One region of the Bacillus sp. 41-22 genome, then DNA from elsewhere that is predicted to be linked to it. Evidence: riboswitches for the same ligand, from Rfam matches in the RefSeq annotation. Region 1 holds a riboswitch; each other region holds the start of a gene.
The links. Region 1 has a riboswitch for S-adenosylmethionine ahead of LCF45_RS21040 (bifunctional homocysteine S-methyltransferase/methylenetetrahydrofolate reductase). Riboswitches for the same ligand answer to the same signal wherever they lie in the genome.
Positions count from the first base shown of each region.

Region 1 (5,263 bases):
AGTTAATCTTGTATCAATTTTAAAAATCTGTGATTCCATATATTCTCATAAAAATTAATTGTCTCTTTTGCGGACATAAATGGATTATTTAATGTAGAGGTTGTTTTCTGTACCATGAAGTTTTTGTATCCTAGTCCATGGGCAAATTTAATCGTAGCATCCATACAGTACTCTGTTTGGGCACCACAAAATTCAATATGATGTACAGATAATTGGTCTAAAATCTCTTTTAAGTTCGTTTTATAAAATGAATTTGCATGTGTTTTTCTTACAAAAAAATCTTGTTCTTGAACATCTAGATTGGTATGAATAGCCCAAAGTTCTTTTTCGGGTACCAAATCATCATCACAATGTTGAACAAAAATGATTGGTTTATTTGATTTTCTGTATGAAGAAATTCTTTTATTTACTTTTGTAAGTAAATTTTGTAAATCGAATAAATGCTCTTTGCTATAGCATACCCCATTTTGTAAATCGATAACGATTAAAATATCTGCACAAGTATCCATTATTTTTACCCCTTTTTTTATTTCTTAATATATCAATTAATCCATTACTTGGAAATAGATAATGCATTTTTATTTTTTTATGGACTATAACAGAAAGAGAAGCATTAAAATGAATATGCTAGACAGCATAAAAAGAAGATATAAAAACTTAATTTCATATCTTCTTTTCTCTCTATGCATTAATAGGTTCTTCGACATAAGAAAGGGCATTTTCGAAATCGGATATTAAATCGTTAACATTTTCGAGACCAACCGATAAACGGAGTAATGAATTGGAAATACCTCTTTCATCACGTGCTTCCTGTGATAAAGCTGCATGTGACATTTTTGCTGGATATGAAAGAATAGATTCAACAGCTCCTAGACTAACCGCAAAAACGGGTAGTTTAACTTTTGATAAAAATTGGCGCAGTGCATCTTCGGATTGTAAGGTGAAAGATAAAACAGCCCCAGCTGATGTTGCTTGAGTTTGTTGAATACTATAGCCAAGATGTGATTGTAATCCAGGGTAATAGACATTTTGAACTTTAGAGTGCTCTTGTAAAAAATGTGCGATTTTGTTGGCACCTGCAGCTGAATGTTCGAGACGTACATGCAATGTTTTAATGCCGCGAAGCACGAGAGAACAATCTTGCGGTCCTAAAATAGCGCCGAATGCATTTTGTAAAAATCCAAGTTTTTGAGCGAGTTCGGCATCTTTTACAACTGCTAATCCGGCAGTAACATCACTATGACCGGCAATGAATTTTGTGGCACTATGAAGAACGACATCGGCGCCAAGGTCAAGTGGCTTCTGGAATAGTGGTGTCAAAAATGTATTATCAACAAATGTAAGAGCACCAATAGATTTTGCGAGTTTAGAAACTTCGCGAATATCTGTCACTTTTAAAAGTGGGTTAGATGGTGTTTCTACATAAAAGAGCTTCGTATTCGGTTTGATATTTTGTTTTATTGCCTCTAAATTGGTCATATCAACAAATGTATGTGAAACACCGTAACGAGAGAGAACTTCAGTTATAATTCGGTAAGTGCCTCCATATACATCTTCTGAAATAAGAACATGGTCACCTTGTGAAAGAAGGAGAAATGCAGTAGAAATGGCTGCAATGCCTGATGCAAAGGCAAATCCTTTTGTCCCGCCTTCTAATAAAGCAATGATATCTTCAAGAGCTTCACGTGTTGGATTTCCAGATCTACTATAGTCATACTTTCCAAAAGCATCTACATCAAACTGATGGAATGTTGATGTGTTATAGATGGGAACGTTAACAGCTCCTGTGTGTGAGTCATGCTTGTATTGATTATGCAGTAAAAGCGTATCTATGGAATAACTCATATTCTTACACCTTCTTTTACAATTTTAATTGCTTGCTTTAAGTCTTGAATTAAGTCGTTGCTATTTTCGATGCCGACTGAAAAACGGAGAAGACGATTACAAACACCACGTGCTGTTCGAACATCTTCTGGAATGTCGGCATGAGTTTGCGTTGCTGGATAAGTCATTAAACTTTCGACACCGCCAAGACTTTCAGCAAATGTAATTAAGGATAAAGATTGTAAGAAAGGATTAATCCAAGTTTCATCTTGAAGGCGAAATGAAATCATACCACCTCTTCCTGGATAAAATACATCTGTCACACCATCTTCATCATTTAAATAAGCAACAATTGCATGAGCGTTTTCTTCATGCTGTTTCATGCGAAGTGCTAAAGTCTTCATGCCTCGAATTAATAGCCATGAATCAAACGGGCTTAAGACAGCACCAGAGGCATTATGATAATGAGCAAGCTCCTCGCAAAGAGATTTCCCTTTCGCAACGACAAGTCCGCTTAGTACATCGTTATGACCGCCTAAATATTTAGTTGCGCTGTGAAGGACGATGTTTGCACCTTCTGTTAATGGTTGCTGTATATAAGGTGTATAGAACGTGTTATCTACAATAAGAAGTAGTCCGTGCCTTTTCGCTACACTTGCTACACTTACGATATCAGTTACTTGCATTAATGGATTAGTCGGTGTTTCTATGAAAATAGCCTTCGTTTGAGATGTGATTGCTTGCTCAATTTGTTTAATAGATTGTGTATCTACGTATCTACATCGAATATTCCACTTGTCTTCATGTTCGGAAAATAGACGATATGTTCCCCCGTATAAGTCTTCAGATACGATAAGCTCATCTCCGGAACGGAATAGTGAAAGGACAAGGAGAACAGCCGCCATTCCTGAACTACAGGCATACCCTTGCTCACCGCTTTCTAAGTCTGCAATTGCCTGTTCTAAAAGACCACGAGTCGGATTTCCAGTTCTTGAATAGTCAAAGCCAGTAGATTTACCAATTCCTTCGTGACGATAAGCAGTTGAGAAATAAACAGGTGGATTAACAGTTCCTGTTGTAGTTTCGCTACGGTTCCCGATTTGTGCTAGTTTTGTTTCGATTGTTGACATGTGAAAATTCCCCCTTTTTAAAGTGAACGACTAAGTGAAAATAAAAAAAGCCTTCTAAGAAGAAGGCTTTCGGATTGAATAGAGTCTTCTTCTCATCTGTCAAATCTTTCACAATTTGCTGGAATTAGCACCTTATTAACGAATGAATGTTAATGGTTGCTGAGGCGTCAAAGGGCCAGTCCCTCTACCTCTCTAGATAAGAATGTTCGTATGAAATTTTATTATGGTTTTAACTTTACAACAAAAGATAATTGAATTGCAACTTTATTTTAAATAATTTTTATTTTTCCGCAAGTGTCATTGACTTTTATTTTAGTGCGTGCTAAATTTATAAAAAATTAACAAACATTGTTAAAAGGGGAACGTATTTCCTTTTAGCTACATAAATAAAATAATAAAGACAAACTCTTATTGAGAGCGGTGGAGGGAAAGGCCCTGTGAAACCCGGCAACCTTCAAACTAAATGTTTGAAACGGTGCTAAAACCTGCAAAACGTGTGTTTTGCATAATAAGAGGAGGAACAATTATGTCCCCCTCTTCAAAGTGAAGAGGGGGTTTTTATATTGATAGAAATGAGGGAGATTCGTGAAATTACTAGATTTATTATCAAAAGGAATTGTAATAGGTGATGGTGCGGTTGGAACGTTATTACATTCGCATGGTTTACAAAGTAGTTTTGAAGAATTGAATTTGTCTGATCCGGACTTAATTATATCGATCCATAAACAATATGTAGCTGCTGGAGCGGATGTTATTCAAACGAATACGTATGGTGCGAATGAAGCGAAACTCCGCATGTATGGTCTAGAGAATCAAGTTGTCCAAATTAATAAAGCGGCAGTGAATATTGCGAAAGCATCAGTAACAGATCGGAATGCAATTTTAGGGACAATTGGAGGTATGAAACATATTGGTGCTGTTACAACGACTGATATAGAGCGAGAATTTATGTTACTTGAGCAGGCAGGTGCTTTACTAGAAGAACAGGTTGATGGATTACTATTAGAAACTTTTTATGATGAATTTGAATTATTGCATGCGGTTAAAGTATTGCGTAAACAAACGAATATTCCGATTGTTGCTCAGTTAGCGTTACATGAGGCAGGTACGACTCAAAATGGGAATGATGTCAATGAAATATTAAAACAGCTTTTAGATTACGGTGCCAATGTTGTTGGGTTGAACTGTCAACTAGGCCCGCTTCACATGACGGAAGCTTTCAAAATGATATCGATTCCTCAAAATGGCTATTTATCAGCATATCCGAATGCAGGTCTCCCGAATTATGTGGAAGGGCGTTACGTATATGAGGGAAGTCCAGCATATTTTGAAGAAATGACACCGAAATTTATTGAACAAGGTATTCGTTTATTAGGTGGTTGTTGTGGTACTACCCCGGAACATATTGAAGGAATGAAACGTGCTATTGCAAATGTTGCACCTGTAATAGCAAAGGAGACGATTCAAAGGCCTAAAGTGGTCCATACACATGAGAAGCGTTCGAGAGCTCATGTTACTCTAGCAGAAAAGGCAAAGAAACAAACGACAGTTGTAGTGGAATTAGATCCACCGAAAACGTTAGACACGCAGCGTTTTTTTGAAGGGGCAAGAGCACTGAAAAGGGCTGGAGCGGATGCTATTACTCTAGCAGATAATTCATTAGCATCTCCTCGTGTTTCGAATATGGCTATGGGTGCATTATTAACGAAGCATGATATTCCAGTATTGACGCATTTAACGTGTAGAGACCATAACGTCATTGGACTACAGTCTCACTTACTTGGATTATCAGCATTAGGTATGGAGGAAGTGCTAGCTTTAACTGGTGATCCAGCGCGCGTTGGTGATTTCCCAGGTGCAACTTCTGTATATGATTTGTCATCGATAGAGCTCATTAAAATGATTAAAGAGATGAACGACGGACGCTCTATTTTAGGGAAATCAATTGGTCCGGCAACAAGATTTTCTGTTGGAGGTGCATTCAATCCTCATGTAAGGCATTTAAAAGCAGCGGTCAAGCGAATGGAACGAAAAATTGATGCTGGTGCTGAATATTTCTTAACGCAGCCGATATATGATGTTGCTTTAATAGAAGAAGTATATGAAGCGACAAAGCATTTGGAACAACCTATCTTTATTGGAATTATGCCGTTAGTAAGTAAGCGGAACGCAGATTTTCTTCATTTTGAAGTGCCGGGTATTACTCTCCCTGAAGAGATAAGACAAAGAATGGATGGACATGAAACGAAAGAGGCAGCCATAGAGGAAGGGATTCGTATTTCACAAGAGTTGATCGATGCGGCGATGAA
Region 1 is NZ_CP084035.1:4,106,719-4,111,981, reverse strand. It holds gene LCF45_RS21055 (cysteine hydrolase family protein) at 3-509, opposite strand; gene metC (cystathionine beta-lyase) at 682-1,845, opposite strand; gene metI (cystathionine gamma-synthase/O-acetylhomoserine thiolyase) at 1,842-2,954, opposite strand; SAM riboswitch class I at 3,044-3,157, opposite strand; SAM riboswitch class I at 3,360-3,469, shown strand; gene LCF45_RS21040 (bifunctional homocysteine S-methyltransferase/methylenetetrahydrofolate reductase) at 3,540-5,263, shown strand, end outside.

Region 2 (5,263 bases), 950 kb from region 1:
GTGGTACATAAAATTGATTCGAAAGAACGATTTAAAAGTATAGGGTACGTATCGCAATATCCGTACTATCATTTTACTTTTGATACAGTATGGGAAGAGGTTTATGAGCGTGCGCGTGAATTATATGGTGAAGAGGGAAAAACAATAGCAGAAGAAATGTTGAAAAAGTTCTGGTTAGATTCACTTAAAGAGCGCCATCCACATGATTGTAGCGGCGGAGAGCAACAATTACTCGCATTATGTACAACGTTATTATCAAAGCCAACTTTATTATTACTTGATGAGCCGACAAAGGGACTAGATCCATGGAAAAAGGAAAGAGTAGGAGAGCTATTTAAACAGTTGCAAAAAGAAGGTACAACAATTGTAATGGCAACGCATGATATTGAGTTTGCAGCGAAATACGTTGATCAGTGCATGATGTTATTTGACGGGAAAGTCATTATGAATGATGCACCGAAAGAGTTCTTTAGTGGTAACTTCTTTTATACAACATCTATTAATCGATTCATTCGTAGAGAGTTGCCATTTGCATTAACGTGGGAGGATGTGTACGAAGCGTGTCCAAACGATATGTTGCATTCATAATATTTATTTTTGCTGTTGTAATATGTACACTACTCTTTACGACTTTTATTATGGACGGGTATTACATGGTAAGTAGTTTGTTTTTATTAGCTGTCATTATGTTACCTTTCTATGTTCGTTTTGAAAGGAAGGCGTTTGTTTCACGTGAAATTGTTATCGTTGCTGTGTTAGCGGCGATTGCAGCGGTTAGCCGGGTACCATTTTCTATTTTACCAAGTGTACAACCGACTTCTTTTGTCATTATCGTTTCTGCAATTGTTTTTGGGAGTGAAACTGGCTTTATGATTGGGGCAACGGCGGCTATTGTATCTAATATTTTTTTAGGACAAGGTCCGTGGACGCCGTGGCAAATGTTCTCTTGGGGCATGATCGGGTTTATAGCAGGACTATTACGTAATACATTTTTAATGAAAAAACTGTGGGGAAGACTGTTGTACGGATTTGCCGTTGGATTTCTATTTGGCTGGATTATGAATTTTTGGGGTCTTCTTGGTTTTATACAGGAAGCAACGTGGGAAACAGTTATTGCTTACTATGTCGCAAGTTTTTACTTTGATCTGAGTCACGCGATATCGAATGTTATTTTCCTTCTGCTATTTAGTACGTCATGGATTACGATCCTCACAAGATTTAAAAAGAAATACGGTATATTAGATGAGCATAACGTGACATAGAAAAGCATACTCATATAAGGTAGGGTCGCGACTTACATATTCGTTTGCCTCTTTCATGCTTCTTACATATTGTAAGGAGCATTTTTTATTGTCAAAAAATAGATTCAATATATGTCCGTTATTATATGAATTTATTTGTATAATAGTAGGTGAGAACTATTTTCAAGAGGGAGGTGTATAGTTAATGAAGTTAGTTATTCCGAAGCAACATGGAGCATGGGCGATGCTTGTCATACCATTTCTATTAAGTGTATTACTTGGTAAACCTACTTTTTATCATATCCCATTGTTTTTAGCCTGGTTCTTTATCTATCTAGCTACTTATCCATTTCTCATGTACATAAGGCAAAGACGAAAAAAAGAATTTCTACACGCTGCAATTATTTATTTTATCATTGCATTTGTATTTGGGATGATTTCTTTATTATATGAATGGCGAATTCTTTTATTCGCAGTATTAATGATTCCATTGTTTATTGTAAATATGTATTACGCTCGTCAAAAAAATGAACGAGCATTACTAAATGATGTTTGTGCGATTATAGTGTTTTGTATAGGTGGTTTAATCAGTTATTATTTCTCCGTGAAATTCATAGATAAAACAGCATTATTCATTGCGCTTATTTCATTTCTATATTTTTTAGGAAGTACGTTTTATGTAAAAACGATGATTCGTGAAAAAAATAATCCGAAGTATCGTTTTATATCTTGGGGATACCATATTGTATTAACGGTAATTGTATTTGCTATAAATCCATGGTGTTCACTCATATTTGTACCAAGTGTAATTCGGGCCATTATGTTGTATGGCAAAAAGATTTCTATATTAAAAGTAGGGATTTTAGAAATTGTTAATTCTGTATATTTTTTAATAATAACGGTAATAATGATGAAGTATGCCATTTGAAAAAAACTTCCCATCTTTTGATGGGAAGTTTTCATTCTTGTTCTAAAATGTGAACGGTGTAATCGCAACGTTGAAGAGCTTGCTCTACAGCGTAAAGGGATTGTTCAATACGTGCGCGATTAAAATCTTCTTCAACAGTTTGTAATGCATCTTCTAAACAATGTTTCGCTTCTTGTAAGGAATGAAAAGAATCTTGTACGTATCCACGAGCATTCTTTTTCAAAGTAGTAGCCTCCTTTTGTACATCTTTTTGTAGTATGAACAATAAAGAAGAAAATATAATTTTTTATATTTATTTGACAATTATAATAAAATTACGTATAGTTAAATTTAAAGTGAATATTTTCTTATCCAGAGAGGTGGAGGGACTGGCCCGATGAAACCCAGCAACCGCGATGCAGGTGCTAATTCCAGCAGAACATATTTGTTCTGGGAGATAAGACGAAGATATACGTAACTTCTTCTTATCGGAGAGGTTTTTTTGTTGCAAAAAAACCGATTACGAAAACATATAATAAGAAGAAAGGGGTTGCGAAGTACTGTGACACTCGAAAAATACGTAAAACTGCGTAGTACAGTTTATGAATATATGATAGAGCAAGATAAGCCAATATCATTGTTAGATATTCAAGAACATATCGTTTCGCATCATGAAGGAAAATTCACTAAAAAAATGTTACATCAATTTTATTTATCAAGACTATTAGATGAACTCAAACTGGATGGGAAAATTACTTTAGCTGATGATGAATATCGCTATGCTGAAAAAGGGGTATTTTATAAGGCGGGAAAAGGGAGCTGAGCTCTCTTTTTTTTGAAGTATGTAGAGTAAAAGACTGCTAAAGCAGCCTGATACAAGGGAATGGTGTTGAGTGTGTAGTGTCAAAGATTGAATGTGCCTGAAAGAGGCACTTCATATCGGCTGCAAATGAAAAGAGACACCTCCGCCGAATAGGTGTCAGTCGTTTTGTCACGTAGACTCGCTACTTGACAGTTATTAGAATAACATGCAGGATTTTGGAAGTCAAAAGGGAATTAGAGGAAGAGGTGTTGTGATGTATGCATACTTATTAAAAGATATAATGAAATGGATTCCAAAGTACATTATAGATAGAGGATATGAATATTATGAAGAGGGACATGTAGAAGATGTTGAAATACACGACAAGAAAGTATTTGCTTTCGTTACTGGAAATGCAGGGAATTATGAAGTGATTATTGATCTTGAAGATTTTGCAGAAAGTAGCTGCGAGTGTCCTTATGAAAATTATTGTAAACATATGGCGGCAGTTGTGTATGAAATTCAAGGTACTGGTGAGAGTACAGTTAAAGAGCAATTGAAAGGTTTAGAAAAAGAAGAGCTACTAACAGTATTAAATCGTTTGTTACAAAGTTCGAAAAATGTGCAAATTGTAGAGAAGATGTTAAAGAAGGGGAAACTTTAACTAAAGAGGGAGTTGTTTTGTAGTGAACGTACTAATTATATACGCTCATCCTAATCCTTCAAGCTTTAATGGGGCAATTTTAGAGCATGTGCAAAAAGGACTTGAGGAAACAAATCATTCTGTTACGCTACTTGATTTATATAAAGAACAATTTGATCCAGTGCTTGTATTTAATGGAGAGAAGAAAAGACGTGATTTACTAAATGAAGAAGAGACGAAGCGATATAGAGAATTAGTGCAGAAAGCGGATATTCTTCTTTTCATATATCCGATATGGTGGTGGAGCATGCCTGCTATTTTAAAAGGATTTATCGATCGTATTTTTATAGCTGGATTTGCTTATAAATATGAAGGAGCTTTACCGAAAGGGTTATTGAAAGGAAAGAAGGCGTGGGTTATTAATACGTTAGACTCACCGTTATGGTACGTGTCCCTATTATATTGATCAGCGGATTGGATTATGATGAAAAGAGGGGTTTTACGTTTTTGTGGTATTCGCGATATAAAACGTTCTACTTTTCAATCTGTGAAAACGAGTAAAGTAACGAAGCGTGAAAAATGGCTGTTACAAATAGAAGAAGCGGCTCGTACATTATGAATGAAATCGATCGTATTATAAAGTGTTGCAATTATGATGACGAACTTTTGCGTACGTATATTAATTGTTTAGTCCAATTGAAGAAATACAGTGAAACGTTTCAACAAATTCAAATACAATTAAGAAATGATTATTTAATAAGAGGGATTTGTGAAAGAGAAGTTGATGAGGTGATAAAGGGAAGTAAAGAATATGAAACATATTTTCTTCCTAAAGTATTGCAGTGGAATTTCCTTAAGAACAATCCTCATATGATTGAAAAAGTATGTGAAGATTTGTTTACATATGAAGCATTAAATCATGCAGAGGTAGAGTGGAGAAAGGTAATAAGCTGTATAGATAATGAATGATTTATTATATAAAAAAGCTAGTATAAAACTAGCTTTTCGTTTAAATAAATAAGAAACATAGACTAATGATAAATCCTGCATATAGTAAGTTAACAACACAAAATCCCATAATATCACGCGCGCTTAAACCAGCTATCGCTAATGCCGGTAATGCCCAGAAAGGTTGAATTAAATTTGTCCAAGCATCGCCCCATGCAATTGCCATCGCTGTTTTCGCGGCAGGTACACCAAGTTCAGCGCCAGCTGGAATCATAATTGGTGCTTGCACTGCCCATTGACCGCCTCCAGATGGAACGAAAATATTTACAATGCCAGCACTTAAAAATGTAAAGAGCGGGAATGTGGTTTCATTTGAAATACTAATAAAGAAAGTAGAAATAGCTCCTCCAAGCGAAAGACCTTCACTATTTACTCCAATCATCATCCCCATAATTCCAGCATAGAACGGAAACTGAAGTAAAATACCTGAAGCACTCTTAGTTGAGTCAGAGAAAGCGCGAATATATTGAATCGGAGTACGGTGGAAAATAAGACCGGCAATTAATAACATAAAAATAACGATATCAAGTGTAAGGTTAAAGCCTTTCGTACTAAAATAGTTAAAAATATAAATAAGACCTAATAATCCGATGCAAAGTGTAATAATCATACTATTTTCCATTTTTTCAGCGAACGTATTGTTCCCTACTTCTTGAGCGGCA
Region 2 is NZ_CP084035.1:3,152,514-3,157,776, reverse strand. It holds gene LCF45_RS16140 (ABC transporter ATP-binding protein) at 1-588, shown strand, start outside; gene LCF45_RS16135 (ECF transporter S component) at 561-1,262, shown strand; gene LCF45_RS16130 (YwiC-like family protein) at 1,447-2,169, shown strand; gene LCF45_RS16125 (hypothetical protein) at 2,201-2,392, opposite strand; SAM riboswitch class I at 2,514-2,612, shown strand; gene LCF45_RS16120 (hypothetical protein) at 2,651-2,971, shown strand; gene LCF45_RS16115 (SWIM zinc finger family protein) at 3,177-3,614, shown strand; partial or broken gene LCF45_RS16110 (NAD(P)H-dependent oxidoreductase) at 3,637-4,212, shown strand; gene LCF45_RS16105 (hypothetical protein) at 4,209-4,562, shown strand; gene LCF45_RS16100 (short-chain fatty acid transporter) at 4,603-5,263, opposite strand, start outside.
Region 2: another riboswitch for S-adenosylmethionine. It lies ahead of LCF45_RS16120 (hypothetical protein); the one in region 1 lies ahead of LCF45_RS21040 (bifunctional homocysteine S-methyltransferase/methylenetetrahydrofolate reductase).

Region 3 (5,263 bases), 1.3 Mb from region 1:
CATTTCGTGTGTAATTAGCAAAATCGTAATTCCGATTTCTTCGTTGATCTTTAATAATAAATCAAGAATAGAATCAGTCGTTTCCGGATCTAATGCGCTCGTTGCTTCATCACTTAATAAAACTTCAGGCTCATGAGATAGTGCGCGAGCGATCGCTACACGTTGTTTTTGACCACCAGATAATTCACTTGGATAGGCATCTTTTTTATTAAAGAGATCAACAATGCGTAAATACTTTTCTACCCTTTTTTCAATTTCATTTTTGGGAAGACCAGATAGACGTAAGGGTAGTGCGATATTTTCATAAACGGTAACGGTTTTAAGTAAATTGAATCCTTGAAAAATCATGCCGATCTTTTTTCTCGCCTTTGCGAGTTCTTTTGTCGATAAGGTTGTTAACTCTTGTTCATTTATAATGATATCTCCTGTCGTTGGTTTTTCTAATAAATTTACACAACGGATTAATGTACTTTTACCAGCGCCACTATATCCGATGATTCCAAATACTTCGCCCTTTTTTACTTTAAGGGAAGTTGATTTAAGAGCCTCAACATTCCCTTTTTTTGTTGTAAATACTTTGGAGACGTTTTTTAATTCAATCATTATAGTCAGCTCCTACCAAGACGGTAAAACAGAACCATCGAATTTTTTCTCAATGAAATCTTTTACTTCTTTAGATTGATAAGCTTTCTTTAATTTATTAACAACAGCATCATCTTTATTTTCAGTACGAACAACGACCCAATTCACATATGGTGAATCTTTTCCTTCGCGGAAAATAGAATCTTTCGCTGGGCTTAATTTTGCACCTAATGCAAAGTTTGTATTAATTGCAGCTGCCTTTACTTCACTTAGCTGTGTTGGTAATTGAGATGCCTCTAATTCAACAATCTTTAAATTTTTCGGGTTTTCAATTACATCTTTTGCAGTCGCTTTTTCTGTAGCTTTTGGATCAACCTTTAAAACACCTGCTTTTTCAAATAGCTTTAAAGCACGAAGCTCATTTGTTGGATCATTTGGGACAGCGATTGCATCGCCCTCTTTTAATTCTTTTACATCTTTTAAGCTTTTAGAATATACACCCATAGGGAATGTTACTGTGGAAAATACTTCAGTTAATTTCATGTTGCGTTCAGCTTTAAATACGTCTAAATAAGATTTAGTTTGATAGCTATTTACATCGAGGCTTTTTTCATCTAAAGATACGTTTGGCGCTACATAATCATTAAATACCTTTACATCAATTTCGAGACCATCTTTTGCTGCCACTTCTTTTACCTTTTCAAAAATTTGTTCATGCGGTCCACCCGTTACGCCGACAGTAATCTTTTTCTCATCTAATGCTTTTACCTCTTTATCAGAATTAGCACCACATGCACCTAACAATAATACCGCTCCACTTACAATACTTAATAACACCTTTTTCATCTATAATTCCCCCTTAATATACGTTCCAAAATAAAAAGCACCTCTCAAAAATAAGAGAGGTGCCGAATAGACGAAATAGGTTCCTCTCTTATCTTCCAAAACGAAAATCGTTCTGCAGGAATTAGCACCTTAGCTTATACGTTATAAGCTCGGTTGCCGGGCATCATCGGGCCAGTCCCTCCGCCACTCTTGATAAGAGTATGTGTATGTAGTTTTTTAATATGGTACTAATAGTAAATCTTACAAAAAGAATTGTCAATATTATTTTCTGAATATATTTTATTTTAAGGTAATCGAAACGTTCCCTTTTTTATGTCCCTTTTCCACATACATATGAGCTTCAGCAATTTCTTCTAATCGGTAAGTTCTATCAATAACGGGCTTTAGTTTTTCCGTTTCGACTAGTTTTTTTAATAGAATCATATCCTCTTTACTTACCTTGGCCATCATTCCATTAACAGATACATATTTTCCATTGGGTGTTAATGTATTTGTACAAAGGGATTTTTTATACTTCCCAACTGCATCAAATATAATATCGTAGCATTTGCCTTGCTTAGTAAAATCTTCTTTCGTATAATCAATTACTTTATCAGCTCCTAAAGATTGCACGAGTTCAAAATTTGAATTACTACAAACAGCCGTAACGGTCGCGCCGAAATATTTAGCAAGTTGTACAGCAGCTGTTCCTACTGATCCGGAGGCACCATATATGAGCACTTGTTGCCCTTTTTTTATACGGCCCTTTCTCAGGAAATGTAATGCTGAAGTTCCGCCAAAAGGAATAACTGCCGCTTCTTCATACGTCACATTGGTAGGTTTTAATGTTATTAATCCACTTTCATGTACGCATGTGTACTCGGCATAACCACCGAGGTTTAGTTCTGTTAATGCAAAAATTGGATCACCTTTTTTAAATTGAGTTACATCTGTTCCTACTTCTTCGATTTCACCGGATAACTCTACGCCGAGTACAGGTTTTCTCGGTTTTCTGAAACCTAATATGATCCTCATAGGAATCCAAAATAAGAGGGGGCTATTAAAGCCGCGTATTCTACAATCTCCAGTCGTTACACTTGTTGCGTGAATTTTAATTAATACTTCGTTCTTTTTAGGTGTAGGTTTCTCTATATTTTGAAGCTGAAGAACGTTAGGTGGTCCATACTGTGTGCAAATGATCGCCTTCATAATGACCTCCTGAAATGAGTTGTTGTTATTTACATCATATTTAAAACCTTCATTAAACATGTCGCTATATAGCGAATAAAGATTAAAAATTATATAGATTTCGTAGGAAAAGAGGTGATATTATTTTGGGAAAGGGGGCGACATTATGAAAAAAACTATTATTATTTCAAGTTTAGTGCTTGCAATCAGTCTAGGGGTAGGGTGTAGCAATGAGAAAACAACAAAGACTGATGAACCGAAAAAAGAAGCCATGCAAAAAGAAAAGGAATTAGAAGCGAAGGATGTTTTCAAGAAAACGAACGAAGCTTTTAAAAATGAAGAAAATGTAACGATGACATATGATGTAGGGTTAAAAGCTGAGGGAACAGAGATGGATATATTAAAGGCTAAGATGCAATTAGAGCCAAAGACAAAGAATTCTCGTTCTGAAATGAATATTTCTGGTACAGATGTTGTAGTGTATACTGTGGATGGTAAAGTTGCTGGTGAGGTGAAAAACCCTAATACAGGAGAAGTTATAACCGTACCAGAGGAGCAATTAAACGCTGGTGGAATGAAAGCGACTCAAGATATTATAGATAATTTAGAAGTACCAGCAGTAGTTTTAGATAAAATGAAGATGGAGAAAAGCGGAGATAAATATAAACTGAAATTTACATTAAAAGGGCAAGAAACAGAAAGTATGTTAACTAGCATGGATGAAACGCAGAAGAAAATGTTACAAGCACAAAATGCGAAGATAGAAGAAGTGGATGCAGAATATATCATTACAAAAGATTTTAAATATGAATCAGCGAAGATAGATATGATTATGAGTAGTAATGGTAAGGATAAGGCACACATTATTACGAATGCAAAATATACGTCGTACGAAAAGTTTGACCCAATACAATTGCCGGCAGCAAAGTAACAGTTTTGATCAGGGGGGACCTAAAATAAGGTGCCCTCTCTTTTTTATACTTTCTTCTTAGGAAAATAGGTACAATATGAAGAGGGAAAACTGTGGAAGAGGAGAGTGTCATTTGAAAAAAAGAAAGATAGCGGTGGTCATTGTAGCTTATACAGTGTTGCTTGCGACATCTATAAATACATATAAAGAGCAACTAGAACATCCTATTATGAGCGATGTAGGAAAGTTGCTTCCAACGAAAATTAAACGTGTTGAAAATGCTGAGGATGAACGTTCATTAAAACAGTTAGTGCAAGATGCAAATGTTTCTGGAGAGAAGATTTCTATTGCAGGTATGCAACATAGCCAAGGCGGACAGACGTATTATCCGAACGGTACGATGCTTGATATGAAAGGATATAATGAAATATTAGAATTCGATCCGGAGAAGAAGAGGATTAGGGTGCAAAGCGGTGTCACATGGAATGACATTCAAAAGAAAATCAATCCATATGGTCTTGCAGTTCAAGTGATGCAATCTCAAAATATTTTTACTGTTGGTGGTTCATTAAGTGTAAATGTACATGGGCGTGATATTCGTCATGAAGCATTGATTGATACAGTAGAGTCGTTCAGATTGTTAATGGCAGATGGTACGGTGCGTAATGTAAATAGAGAAGAAAATGCTGACTTGTTTCCGTATGTAATTGGGGGATATGGATTATTTGGTGTGATTTTAGATGTGACGCTACAGTTAACAAACGATGAATTGTATGAAACGCATACGAAAGTACTAGATTATAAAGAATACTCTTCATACTTTAAGAATAAAGTGCGAAGGGATGAGAATATACGTATGCATTTAGCACGTATTTCTGTTGCCCCAAATTCATTTTTAAAAGAGATGTATGTGACAGATTATGTACTGGCAGAAGATCAACAGAAGTTGAAAGAGTACAGCAAATTAAAAGAAGAAAATATTATAGCTACGCCGAAATTTTTGCTCGGGTTATCACGTTATAGTGACTGGGGAAAGGGCGCATTTTGGGACATACAAAGAGGTTATTTTGAACGTACAGATGGTAAGTACGAAACGCGAAATAACGTAATGAGATCTGATAGTACTTTTATGGAATACGATAATCCAAACTTGACCGAAGTTTTACAAGAGTACTTTGTACCGATAGATGGTTTTGCAGCGTATATAGATGATTTGCGAAGCGTTTTAAATGAAGAGGAATTAAACCTTCTTAACATTACAATCCGCTATGTAGAAAAGAATGAGAATGCGGTGCTATCTTATGCGAAAGATGATATGTTTGCGCTTGTGCTTCTAATTAATCAAGGGCGTTCTGAAGATGAAATAAAGAAAACAAAAGTGGTCATTCAAAAGATGATTGATGTTACGTTAAAGCATAATGGAAGTTATTATTTACCGTATTATTCTTATCCGGAAAAGGAGCAACTAAAGAAAGCGTATCCTCGCATAGAAGAATTCCTTCAGAAGAAGAAGGAAGTAGACCCAGAGGAAAGGTTTGTGAATTTATTTTATAAGGAGTATAGCAAATGACATATAGAAGATTTGTAGCCTCACAAAGCATTATTATGATGGCGGGTAGTATGGTATTTCCTTTTTATATACTATTGCTTCGAAATGTAGGAAATAGTTTCTCGCAATTTGGCTGGGCGTACGGCTTATTTGCCTTAACTTCAGCTCTAGTATATCCGTTAGTTGGAAGAATCTCTGATAGGGTAGGT
Region 3 is NZ_CP084035.1:170,638-175,900, forward strand. It holds gene LCF45_RS00995 (methionine ABC transporter ATP-binding protein) at 1-603, opposite strand, end outside; gene LCF45_RS01000 (MetQ/NlpA family ABC transporter substrate-binding protein) at 616-1,428, opposite strand; SAM riboswitch class I at 1,514-1,627, opposite strand; gene LCF45_RS01005 (NAD(P)-dependent alcohol dehydrogenase) at 1,708-2,616, opposite strand; gene LCF45_RS01010 (DUF6612 family protein) at 2,762-3,526, shown strand; gene LCF45_RS01015 (FAD-binding oxidoreductase) at 3,639-5,075, shown strand; gene LCF45_RS01020 (MFS transporter) at 5,072-5,263, shown strand, end outside.
Region 3: another riboswitch for S-adenosylmethionine. It lies ahead of LCF45_RS01000 (MetQ/NlpA family ABC transporter substrate-binding protein); the one in region 1 lies ahead of LCF45_RS21040 (bifunctional homocysteine S-methyltransferase/methylenetetrahydrofolate reductase).

Region 4 (5,263 bases), 1.1 Mb from region 1:
GATGAAATTGACCATAAAATTATGAACTTGTTGTATGAAAATGCGAGAATTTCTGTTTCAGAAATAGGACGTATTATATCCATGACGCAGCCTGCTGTAAAAGAACGCATTAACAAGCTTGAAGATCAAGGGGTTATAGCTGCTTACCGAACGAAATTTGAGCCTTCCAAAATTAATAAAAACATCCAAGCATTCATTATGTTCAAAACGAGTCAATGCTCTGATTTTATCCAATATTGTAATGCCGCTCCTGAAGTAACAGATTTATATCGAATTAGCGGGGAATTTAATTATATGATGAAAGTCATGAGCGATTCGATGGATTCTCTCGCTGCATTTTTAGACTCTTTAATGCAATTTGGATTATCATCTCCTTTAATTGTTTTAAAGAGTGAATTTGAAGAGAAATTGTCGTTCTGATAAAAGGATACGTATTAACCTCCGCTAACATTAAAAGTTGCTTCTTTGTGAGAGAAATCAAAAAAACAAATGATATAATCTATTTAAAATCAAATGATCAAACACAATTGTTATAGATGGTTAGGAGAAAATTAATGAACGAAAAAATAGGCTATGTTTGTAAATTTTGCGGAGTATTTCACGATGAACTCCCTATATGTTATGGGAATGAGGCTCCCGATTATTTTTACTATATCCCTGAAGAAGAGCTAGAGAGTCGAGTTGAAATGGATGAAGATCTATGTGTAATTGATGATGAATATTTCTTTATGAAAGGTTGTATTGAAATTCCAGTTTTAGATGGAGAGGGACCTTTTATATGGGATGTATGGGTATCTTTAAGTGAAACAAACTTCCAAAAGACGCTTGATTACTGGGAAACGAAAGGAAGAGAAAACGAATTAGAGCCAATGTTTGGTTGGTTATCTACCCAACTTCCTTGTTATCCAGATACAGTAAGTTTAAAAACAATGGTTCATACTAGAGAAATCGGTTACAAACCTTATATTCAACTCGAACTAACAGACCATCCATTATCTATTGAACAAAAAGATGGTATTAAACTAGATCGCATCCAAGAAATTGCTGAAGAAATTTGTTATCAAAATAACGAAGAAATAAATGATTAGTAAATAAAAAAGAACATTGAAAAATCAATGTTCTTTTTTATTGCATTTTCACTTATTAATCAGATTTCTCTTCGAAAAGAGAACACTCAACTGTATTTTAACCACCTACCCCTGATTCCTCTGCTCCTCCCTAAACTCCTCCTTCACCTTTTCTAACAAACCTTCTTCTGTAATTAATCGATACGCCGTATTTGCTAGTGCTTTTGCGGATGTAATTAGCGCTTTATCTCCTAATTCTGAACGTGCCGCTTCTCTAAATTCATTCGTATGTGCAATTAAGTCATCTGGACCGATTTTAATGTACGGATGAATTGTCGGTACGACTTGGCTTACATTTCCTGCATCTGTTGAGCCAATTCCTACTCTTTCTTTACGGTTTACATCTTCACCTAGTAGTTCTAACTCTTCCGCTACAACGTCATTAAATGTTTTTGTTACGAGTAGTTCATCGATTTCATTTTGGAATTGATGAATTTTTACTTTTGTACCTGTTGCTAACGCTGCTCCTTGTGCGATGTTTCTTACTTTCTCTGTTACTTCCGCACATCTTTTTCTCGTTGCTGCGCGGATGAAGAACCTTGCTGCGGCGTAGTCAGGAATAATATTAGGTGCTTTTCCGCCCTCAGTAATAACACCATGAATTCTCACATCTGACGGAAGTTGTTGGCGAAGTGCATTAATACCGTTATAAAGCTGGATAATCGCATCTAATGCGTTAATTCCTTCTTCTGGTGAGGCCGCTGCATGAGCTGTTTTTCCGTAAAAATGAAAATCAAGTGGATCGACCGCTAGTGATGGACTCGTTGGAGCTGTTTTTCCGCTCGGATGAATCATAAGCGCCGCATCAATGTTTTTAAATAAGCCAGCTTTCACATAACTCGATTTTGCGCTACCATTTGGCCCGCCCTCTTCTGCTGGTGTTCCGAACACGACAACTTCTCCGCCGATTTCCTCAAGCGTTTCTGATAACGCGATCGCTGCTGCAACGCTAATTGTTCCGATTAAATTGTGACCACACGCATGACCGAGTCCTGGTAAAGCGTCATACTCAGCTAAAAATGCGATAACTGGTCCTTGTTTCCCGGAACTTTTCCGCGCGATAAATCCTGTTTCATGACCAGCTATATTGTGCTGCAACTGAAATCCTGCGCTTCCTAACAACAAACTTAACGTTCTTGATGCGTAAAATTCTTGGTTACCAATCTCCGGATTCGCATGAATATTATGACTTGTTTCTATGTACTTTTCCTTATTTCTTTCTATACTCTCTTCAATTGTTTTTCTTTGTGACGTTACTCCTGTCGCTCCCATTTTTCTTCCTCCTTTTATTTTCACGTAAAAAAGCCTCTTTCTAAAAGATAGAAAGAGGCTTCTGTATATACAGTCAAAATGAGCTTCTTTCTTATCTTTCAAGTTACCTTGCTGGAATTGGCACAGTATTCATAAAGAATCCGCTGCCGAGGTGTCATAGGGCCAGTCCCTCAACCTCTCGTGATAAGAATTTTCATAAAATTGTATTAAATTATTTTTATTCTAAGTTTATTCCAAGTAAAAGTCAAGGAATTCCTATCCGAATTTACCGAATATCTAAAAATCCTTTTAATACACCAATTGTTTCAGGTGCTTGTAATCTTGCACATATGTACGGAAATTCCATACTACCTTCAAACATCATTTGAGATGTAAGAGGTGCTCCTGCCCAAAAGATTTCATCATCGATTACGATAAACGGGAATGCTTTATTTTGTCTTTGTAACTTTACATTTTTTAACGGAACTGGTCCATCACTATACACTGTTATTTGCGCATTTGTACGCATTAACGCTTGCCAGACTCGTTTATCTACTTGCTTTGTACTTGGAAGTGAAATAATAATTTTTCGTTTTGCGGCTAAAATATCTTTCAATAACCCTTTCGGCTCTTCAAGATTCATTTCCATAAACCAGCGTAAACGTTTCGAAATTTTCCGCTCCCACAATTGTCTTGATGTCGTGCGATCATATACATCTCCGTGACGTTCTATATGAGCTGTTAATTGTGATAACGCTTGTTTTCTCGAAAGATTTTTACGCATGTAGTGGCAATCTGATAATTGAATGAACTTCCCTCTCGCTCTCGTAACTGCAACGTTGACGAGGCGATGATTTTTATGGTCAAAGAATAACACGCCAGGTCGTTCTTGCGGATAACTATCTACCGTATCAAAAATCATCATATCTCTTTCAGACCCTTGAAACTTATGAACTGTCGCCGCTAAAACTGGTATGTTTTGATATTTCGTTTTCTGCAACATTTCTCTAATGCACGTTGATAAAAAGCGGGACTGTGCCCTGTAAGGCGTAACTACACCGATAGATTGAACACCGTCTAACAATCCAATTAACATCATTTGCATCGCTACTAAACCAGACATAATATTAAAACGAGAACCGGAAGCAGCGTCTTTTAAAGAAAAGGCTCCCATTAAGCTCGTATCAAATAAAACACTCGCCTCATTTGCGAACGGTTGCAGTTTCGCAAGTTCTTTACGCTCTGAAACAGATGGATGATCGTACACTCTATTTTTATAAATAAATGAATTCGTAAACTTCGATATATCCGTATGCATACGTCTTTGCTCCTGCAGCATAAAAAGGTTCGGATGTGCTTCTGATTTATTTACAGAATCAACAATCCCTGCATGATAAAACATATCTTCACCGAGCCATTTGCGAACGAGTTCATGGTTCGCCATCGCAATCGGAGGTAACTGTAAAAAGTCACCACAAACGACAATACGTTTCCCAAGTGAAGCAGCTAATGCGATTTGCGGAACATAAGCCATACTTACTTCATCTACGACAACTAAATCAAATGTACGCTCATAAATAAGTGAATCAATTGCACATTTCGATAAAGTCGCACCGATTACTTTCGCATTTTCAATGTATTCTTTTTCTACTTCTTTAATTTTCGCTTTTTGCTTTCGAAGATCACTTTCAATCTCTTGTATACGCTTCTTATCAGCAGAAGTCGCTTTATATGATAAAATCTTTTCACGAAGATCTTGTCGTGTCTCTTCTAAATAGAGTCTTTCTTCTCCCCAAGATCCATTCGTCGTTTCAACTAACTTCGATGCAAGTAACGTTTCATGATTTCGTATATGTTCATGTTGACTATAACCGTAACGAACAATTTCTCCAGGCGTCCATTTCTTCTTCTTCTCAATTTGCTTCGTTACTTCACTCATTAATACGTCTACTGCCGCATTACTATGAGCTAACACAAGTACCGATTTTCCTTTTTGATAATGAGCAGAAATAATACGCGATAAATTGTAAGACTTCCCTGTTCCCGGTGGTCCCCACACGTACGTTGTTGGATTGTAAAAAGAACGATACGCCAATTCATTTTTCGTATTTTTCATCTTTTCAATATGTTTCGGACTGCTCGTCCCATCAACAAGACGCTTTATACGATTACGTTTCAGCTTATCTTTATGAGCTTCTTTCAATCTCTCTTGCAGTTGCTCTAACAATTGCCACGGTTCACTGTATAAAACGGCTTCTCGTATTTCGCCTTGTATATAATCATTTAACTTCAATTCGATTTCTAATCCATGTACAGATAATACTTCCCCTGTCGCTTCCTCACCATCGAACTCAATTCGAATTGGTGAACCTTCAGGTAAGCTTACTTCCGAAATAAGCTGAAATACGTATACTGTACTTTCATAATCTGTATATAAAAAACGACCGTTAATGATAGAGATTTTACTACCACCTATCGTTTTCCAATGTTTAATTTCATATGCTAACGCATAATGCCACTCTTTCATTGTTTCCGATAATGAAGGAGTTTGAGTAGTTGTATTCATCGTATAATCTCCTTCCTTCTCCCCAAACATACTTTCTCACTATACCATATAACACGCTAAAATTTGTAAGGTTTTTATCTTGCTTATTTTCTTAATTTTCAATAATATATTGTATATAATTTTCAGAAAGAAGGAATCTACATGCCAGTTAGAAGAATCGAACACGTTGGACTTATGGTTGCAAACTTAGAAACATCTATTTCATTTTATGAAGAAGTAGTCGGCTTACAGCTCATTAAACGTATGGGGCACCCGAATCCAGACTTAAAACTCGCTTTTTTAGGTGTAGAAGAATCGAAGGAAACAATACTTGAACTCA
Region 4 is NZ_CP084035.1:2,973,830-2,979,092, forward strand. It holds gene LCF45_RS15245 (Lrp/AsnC family transcriptional regulator) at 1-420, shown strand, start outside; gene LCF45_RS15250 (DUF2199 domain-containing protein) at 555-1,088, shown strand; gene LCF45_RS15255 (M20 family metallopeptidase) at 1,194-2,399, opposite strand; SAM riboswitch class I at 2,488-2,589, opposite strand; gene LCF45_RS15260 (AAA domain-containing protein) at 2,665-4,974, opposite strand; gene LCF45_RS15265 (VOC family protein) at 5,086-5,263, shown strand, end outside.
Region 4: another riboswitch for S-adenosylmethionine. It lies ahead of LCF45_RS15255 (M20 family metallopeptidase); the one in region 1 lies ahead of LCF45_RS21040 (bifunctional homocysteine S-methyltransferase/methylenetetrahydrofolate reductase).